2 regions of the Amycolatopsis sp. NPDC043885 genome follow, and region 1 is predicted to be linked to the other one. Evidence: riboswitches for the same ligand, from Rfam matches in the RefSeq annotation. Region 1 holds a riboswitch; the other holds the start of a gene.

Evidence for each region. Region 1 has a riboswitch for cobalamin ahead of metE (5-methyltetrahydropteroyltriglutamate--homocysteine S-methyltransferase). Riboswitches for the same ligand answer to the same signal wherever they lie in the genome.
Region 2: linked by a shared signal. The riboswitch ahead of AC069I_RS30760 (ABC transporter substrate-binding protein) and the one ahead of metE (5-methyltetrahydropteroyltriglutamate--homocysteine S-methyltransferase) in region 1 are both predicted to bind cobalamin.

The regions. Positions count from the first base shown of each region.
Region 1 is NZ_JBWKEA010000004.1:10,581-13,984, reverse strand. Features, by position in the region: gene AC069I_RS15430 (ribonucleotide-diphosphate reductase subunit beta) at 1-1,032, shown strand, start outside; cobalamin riboswitch at 1,187-1,409, shown strand; gene metE (5-methyltetrahydropteroyltriglutamate--homocysteine S-methyltransferase) at 1,509-3,404, shown strand, end outside.
Region 2 is NZ_JBWKEA010000013.1:180,080-183,483, forward strand. Features, by position in the region: gene AC069I_RS30755 (ABC transporter permease) at 1-151, opposite strand, end outside; gene AC069I_RS30760 (ABC transporter substrate-binding protein) at 153-1,661, opposite strand; cobalamin riboswitch at 1,742-1,893, opposite strand; gene AC069I_RS30765 (class I SAM-dependent methyltransferase) at 1,932-2,675, shown strand; gene AC069I_RS30770 (TMEM175 family protein) at 2,695-3,330, opposite strand; gene AC069I_RS30775 (DUF6790 family protein) at 3,350-3,404, opposite strand, start outside.

The DNA.
Region 1 (3,404 bases):
ATCGAAGTCGGCGCCGCCCGCATCAACGTCGACGACAAGCGGATGATCAACGCCCGCGCCGACGTCAACCAACTGCTGCCGATGAAGTACACCTGGGCGTGGGAGAAGTACCTCGCCGGCTGCAACAACCACTGGATGCCGACCGAGGTCGCCATGCAGGCCGACATCGCGCTGTGGAAGTCGCCCGACGGCCTCACCGAGGACGAGCGCACCATGCTCAAGCGCAACCTCGGCTTCTTCGCCACCGCGGAATCGCTGGTGGCCAACAACATCGTGCTCGCGGTATACCGGCAGATCACCAACCCCGAATGCCGCCAGTACCTGCTGCGCCAGGCGTTCGAGGAGGCCGTGCACACGCACACCTTCCAGTACATCTGCGAGAGCCTCGGCCTGGTCGAGGGCGAGCTGTTCAACATGTACCGCGAGGTCCCGTCCATCTCGGACAAGGACGCGTGGGCGCTGAAGTACACGCAGAACCTGGAGAACCCGGACTTCGAGACCGGGACGCCGGAGGCCGACCAGGCCTTCCTGCGTGACCTCGTCGCGTTCTACGTGATCTTCGAGGGCATGTGGTTCTACACCGGCTTCGCGCAGATCCTGTCGCTCGGCCGCCGGAACAAGATGGTCGGCATCGCCGAGCAGTACCAGTACATCCTGCGCGACGAGTCGATCCACCTGAACTTCGGCATCGACTGCATCAACCAGATCAAGATCGAGAACCCGCACCTGTGGACCGAGGAGTTCCAGGCTGAGGTCCGCACCATGCTGACCGAGGCGTGCGAACTCGAGGTCGCCTACGCCCGCGACACCATGCCGCGCGGCATGCTCGGGCTCTCGGCCGAGCTGATCGAGCAGTACATGCACTTCATCACCGACCGGCGGGCGCAGCAGATCGGTCTCGCGCCGATCTTCGGCGAGACGGAGAACCCGTTCCCGTGGATGTCGGAGGCGATGGACCTCAAGAAGGAGAAGAACTTCTTCGAGACCCGCGTCATCGAGTACCAGTCCGGTGGTGCCCTCGACTGGGACTGAACCCCGAACTCGCGTGCTCAGGCACGTGACTCGCGTGCTTGAACACGGAACACGCCGGGCGGACTTCCGCCCGGCGTGTTCCGTCTCCAGGCACGCGTGTTCCGCCTCCGATCACGTGAGTTACGCCTCCAGTCACGCGAGACCCGAATTCGGTACGCTCCGGGGTGCTACTGGTTCGCCCGGCCTCCCAGGCCGGTCGAGGTAACAGGGAACCCGGTGCGAATCCGGGACTGCCCCGCAGCGGTATGTGGGAACGAAAGCCGTCACCGTGCGAGACACGGTAAAGCACTGGGACATGGCGCCCCGGGAAGCGACGGCCGGTAGGAACGAGCGAGTCGCCCACGAGTCCGAAGACCTGCCCGTGGTACGCGCGCCGACGGCGTGCGTGAGTCCGGGCCTCGTGGGATGGGCACGACCGAACGGCGGTCATCCCCGCGCGCTCCGGGCTCGCCCGACAAGCTCGCGAGGAGAGAGCTGTGACCGAAATCGGCACGACTGTGCTGGGCTACCCCCGGATCGGACCGGACAGGGAACTCAAGCGTTCACTCGAACGCTACTGGGCGGGCAAGATCGACGAGGCCGAGCTACTGGGCACCGGCCGCGCGCTGCGCACCAGGACCTGGCGGGAACTCAAGGACGCGGGACTGAAATCCGTCCCCTCCAACACCTTCTCCCACTATGACCAGGTGCTCGACACCACCGAGCTGTTCGGAGCGCTGCCGGAGCGCTTCACGACGCTCGGTCTCTCGCCGCTCGACACCTACTTCGCCGCCGCACGCGGGGTGCAGGACGCGCCGGCGATGGAGATGACGAAGTGGTTCGACACGAACTACCACTACCTCGTCCCCGAACTCGGCCCGGACACGACGTTCTCGCTCACCGGCACCAAACCGCTCGACGAATACCGCGAAGCCCGTGCGGTCGGTGTCGAGACCCGGCCGGTGCTGGTGGGCCCGGTGACGTTCCTGCTGCTCGCGAAGCCGGCCGAGACCGCTCCGGAGGACTTCCGACCGCTGGACCTGCTCGACAACCTCCTCGACGGCTACGTCGAGCTGCTGCGCCGTCTGCACGACGAAGGCGTCGAGTGGGTTCAGTTCGACGAACCCGCCTTCGCCGCGGACCGCACCGAGAGGGAGCTCAACGCGCTCATCCGCACCTACCACCGGCTCGCGAAGGAGACCGCGCGGCCCAAGATCCTGGTCGCCGGGTACTTCGGCGGTCTCGGCCGCGGCTTGGGTGTGCTCGCGCGCTCTCCGATCGACGCCATCGCGGTCGACCTCGTCACCGATGAGTCCTTTGTGGACGCCGTCGCCGCCGAACCCGCCCTGCGGGACAAGGAGGTGCTGGCCGGTGTCGTGGACGGGCGCAACGTCTGGCGCACGGATCCGACCCGCGCGCTCAGCCGAGCGGCGATGCTGCTGGGTATCGCGAAATCGGTCAGCGTGTCGACGTCCTGCTCATTGCTTCACGTGCCCTACGACGTCGAGCGGGAGGACGGACTGCACCCGCGTCTGAAGGGCTGGCTCGCCTTCGCCAGGCAGAAGGTCGACGAGGTCGTCTTGCTCGGGCGCGCGCTGAAGGAAGAGGGCGTCGACCTCTCCGCCGCCCGTGCCGCGGCCACGGATCGCGCGACGGCGGCCGACCTGGCCGACAGCGGGGTCCGCGCCCGGCTGGAGGCACTGCGGCCGGAGGACACCGTCCGCTCCCCCTACGCCCGGCGCGCGGCGGCTCAGCAGGCCGCGCTGAAGCTGCCGCCGTTGCCGAGCACGACGATCGGCTCGTTCCCGCAGACCACCGACGTCCGCAAGGCGCGGGCCGCGCACAAGGCGGGTTCGCTGGACGACGCGGGCTACGAAGCCGCGATGAAGGCGGAGATCGAGCGCGTCGTCCGGCTGCAGGAGGACCTCGGCCTGGACGTGCTGGTGCACGGCGAACCCGAGCGCAACGACATGGTGCAGTACTTCGCCGAGCGGCTGGCCGGGTTCGCGGCCACCGACTTCGGCTGGGTACAGTCCTACGGTTCGCGCTGCGTCCGGCCGCCGATCCTGTACGGCGACGTCTCCCGGCCGGAGCCGATGACCGTCGAGTGGGCCCGCTACGCGCAGGGCCTGACCGGCAAACCCGTCAAAGGCATGCTGACCGGACCGGTGACGATCCTGGCGTGGTCGTTCGTCCGCGACGATCAGCCGCTGGGCGAGACCGCCCGTCAGGTGGCGCTGGCCATCCGCGACGAAGTGCACGAACTGCAGGAGGCGGGCATCCGCGTCATCCAGGTGGATGAGCCGGCGCTGCGGGAGCTGCTCCCGCTGCGCGCGGCGGCGCACGAGGCGTACTTCGCGTGGGCGGTTTCGTCGTTCCGGCTGGCGACTTCC
Region 2 (3,404 bases), on a different contig from region 1:
CGGTCGCCACCTGCTCGTCGGTGGCCTGCTCGCCGAGCACGACCGACGCCGCGTCGCCGGGGAGCAGCGCGGTCACGGCGAACGTCGCGATCAGCACGAACATCGCCTGCAGAACGGCGAAGCCCAGCCGCCGGGCGGCGTAACCCGGCACGTCAGGACAGCCGGGCGCGGTCGAACCTCGCCCAGTCGAAGGTGTTCGGCGGCGCGGACACCAATCCGGACACCCGCTTCGACACGCCGATCGTCCAGGTGCTGAACCCCCAGGCGAGCAGACCTCCGGATTCGTGCACGATCCGCTGGGCGTCACCGAACAGCGCCAGCCGGGCACTCTCGTCCGGGGTGGCCGCGGCCCGGTCCATGAGGGCGTCGAACTCCGGCGAGGCGAAACCGTTGACGTTGTTCGAACCGCCGGTCCGGAAGCGCTGATTGAGGAACGTCGGCACCGGCAGGGTCGCCGTACGGGTGAGCGCGGCGACCCCCTTGGTCTTGATCTCGCTGAAATAGGTGCTCGACGCGCGAGTGTTCGGTGTGACCTTCAGCCCGATTTCCCCGAGCTGCTGGGAAATCAGGGTGGCCGCGGTGGCGAAGCCCGGATCGACGTCGCTGGTTTCGACGGCGAAGGCCAGCCCCTCCGCGCCCGCCTCCCGGACGAGTGAGCGGGCCGCCTCGACATCGCGGCCGCGCTGGGGGATGCCGGTGGCGTACCCGCGGAGTCCTTTGCCGAACAGGTCGTTGCCGATCTCGCCGCGTCCGGCCAGTGCGACGCGGTTCAGCGCTTCTCTGTCCACTCCGGACAGTACGGCGCGCACCAGCCTCGGATCGGCGAACGGCGGCCGCGTCACGCGCAGCATCATGCCCTGCATCGTCGTTCCCTTGGCTTCGAGCAACGAGACGCGCCCGTCACCGGCCAAGCGGGCCGCGGTACCGGCCGCGAGATCGTGGGCGTAGTCGACCTGCCCGGACAGCAAGGCGTTGACGCGTGCGGCTTCCTCGTTGACCGGTACGAATTCCAGCTCGTCGATGCCCGGCGCGCCGTCCCAATGGGACTCGTTCTTGCGGAACACCGCCGGCCCGCCGGGGGTGAACGAGACGAAACGGAACGGACCGGAGCCGACCGGTGCCGTGAAATCCATCGTCCCGGCGGGCACGATCTCCGCGCCGGGAGCGCCCCAGCCAGACGGGAACTCGAAGTCGGAAGCCGTCAGTGTCAGCTCGATTTCGGCAGGGGAAACCGCTTTGCTGCGGCCGAAGTCCACCTTCGCGAAGTACTGCCGTGATGAGGACGCCAGTGCGGGATCGGCGATCCGCCGGAAGGTGTAGAGCACGTCGTCCGCCGTGACCGGACGGCCGTCGTGGAAGGCCGCCCGCCGCAGCCGGATCCGCCAGCGTGTGCCGGAATCGTCGCTTTCCCAGGACTCGGCCAGCCGCGGCCGCAACGAGGTGTCGGCGTTGTAGGCGACCAGCGTGTCGAAGAGCGCCTTGGCCCGCGCTTGGTCGACGAAAAGGGAGACCTGAGACGGGTCCAGGGTCTCCTTCGAGCCGCCCGCGGCGAACGCGACCCTCAACCGGCCGGTATCCGCCGGCGCGGTCCCGCACGCGGCCAGCGGCGTGAGAGCGGCCAGGGCGAGCAGCCGCCGGCGGGTGAGCGGATGGCGCGTCATAGGAACCTCCGGGACATCGAGCACTGTCCCGGGCGCGCGGCCGCACGTGAACGGGACCCCGCTCCGTACTCCACGACAGTTGGGGCTGGCGGTACCCGGCGGGCAGTCCGGCTCACGGCGCTGAGACGTCTTCCCAGGCCGTTCACGGTTGCGGGTCAGCGCCGGATTCACACCGGCTTCCCCCGACGGGCACCTTCTTGCGTTGTGGCGCCCACGGTAACCCATGCCAGGGGTGTGCTACACAGGATCAAGATCACGAAGGGGAGGCCGGTGGACGAGAAGCTCGCGGCGGACTGGGTGCGCCGGTGGGACATCCAGCAGGAACGCTACGTCGCGGACCGCGAAGAACGCTTCGCCGTGCTGATCGACGTCGTCGAGCACGTATGCCGTGACGTCGCCGAGCCGCTGGTGCTGGACCTCGGCTGCGGCCCGGGATCGCTGGCCACGAGGCTCGCGGGGCGGCTGCCTCGCGCACGGGTCATCGGCGTGGACAACGACCCGTTCCTGCTCGCCCTCGCCCGGGCCACCCGGCCGCGGCAGGCGGACATCGAGTACCTCCAAGCCGACCTCGCCGAGAGCGGCTGGCTGAAATGGGGGCCGGTCGACGCCGCAGTCTCGACGACCGCGTTGCACTGGCTGCGTCCCGAGCGGCTCGCCGACGTCTACCGTGACCTCGCCGGAGCGCTGAGGGAGGGCGGAGCGCTCGTCAACGGCGACCACCTCTACGACGAACAACCCGGTGTCCGCGACCTCGCCGAGGTGGTCAAGAACCGGCGGGCGGTCCGTGCCGGGGTCGGCGCCAACGAGGAATGGAAGGCCTGGTGGGCGGCGGTCGCCGCCGATCCCGCGCTGCGGGAGCGGTTCACGGCCGACGAGTTGCGCGGCATCTCGACCGGCTACGGCAACCGGCTGAGCCCGCAGGAACACACCAGGCTGCTCCGGGAAGCGGGCTTCGCCGAAGTGGCGCCGGTGTGGCAGTCCGGCGACGACTACGTCCTGACGGCGCTGCGCTGACCCGGTCCGGTCAGGCCGCTCAGGTGCCGGACGACCTGCGGTCCTGGACGCGGCGGGCGACGGCGAGCGTGACAGGCGCCGCGAGCCAGCACAGGTAGGCGACGGCGTCGTCCGTCAGGAACGAGACGGGCACGGAGATCCCGAACACCGCGGCCAAGCAGACGCTGCGCGTCAGGCTCTGGGCGAACACCCGGGGCGGTCCGTCGGTCACGTACAGGTGTTCGCGCCGGATCTCCCTGATGATCAGCGCGAACGACGCGGAGGCCAGGACCTGCACCATCGCGTACAGGCTGAACCGGAGCGGGAACGCTCCCTCGGCGGTGATGACCCGCGTCGCGAACGGCATCAGAACCTGCATGAACAGCCAGACCAGGGTGAGGCTGATCAGGCGGCCGCTCAGCGAGCGGACGTAGGGGAAGATCTCGTGGTGCGCGCGCCAGTGGGCGGAGATCACCGCGAAGCCGAGCGTGAAGGCGAAGTATTCCTTGCCGTGGTCCGAGATCGAGCTCAGCATGGCGCCGGTGGTGTCGCCGTGGGGGATCGGGAGATCCAGCGCCAGCAAGGTGAGCGCGATCGCGATCACCGCGTCGACGAAGACGCTGAGCCGCTCGGCGGCGGCCTTTCCGGTCGCTTGGTCGGTCTGTGTCGTCGTCATGAGGACAGCTCCCGCGGGCTCAGGCGGCGAGTTCCGCGGCGGGCCGCGGGACGGTCGCGAGCCGCCGGGATCGC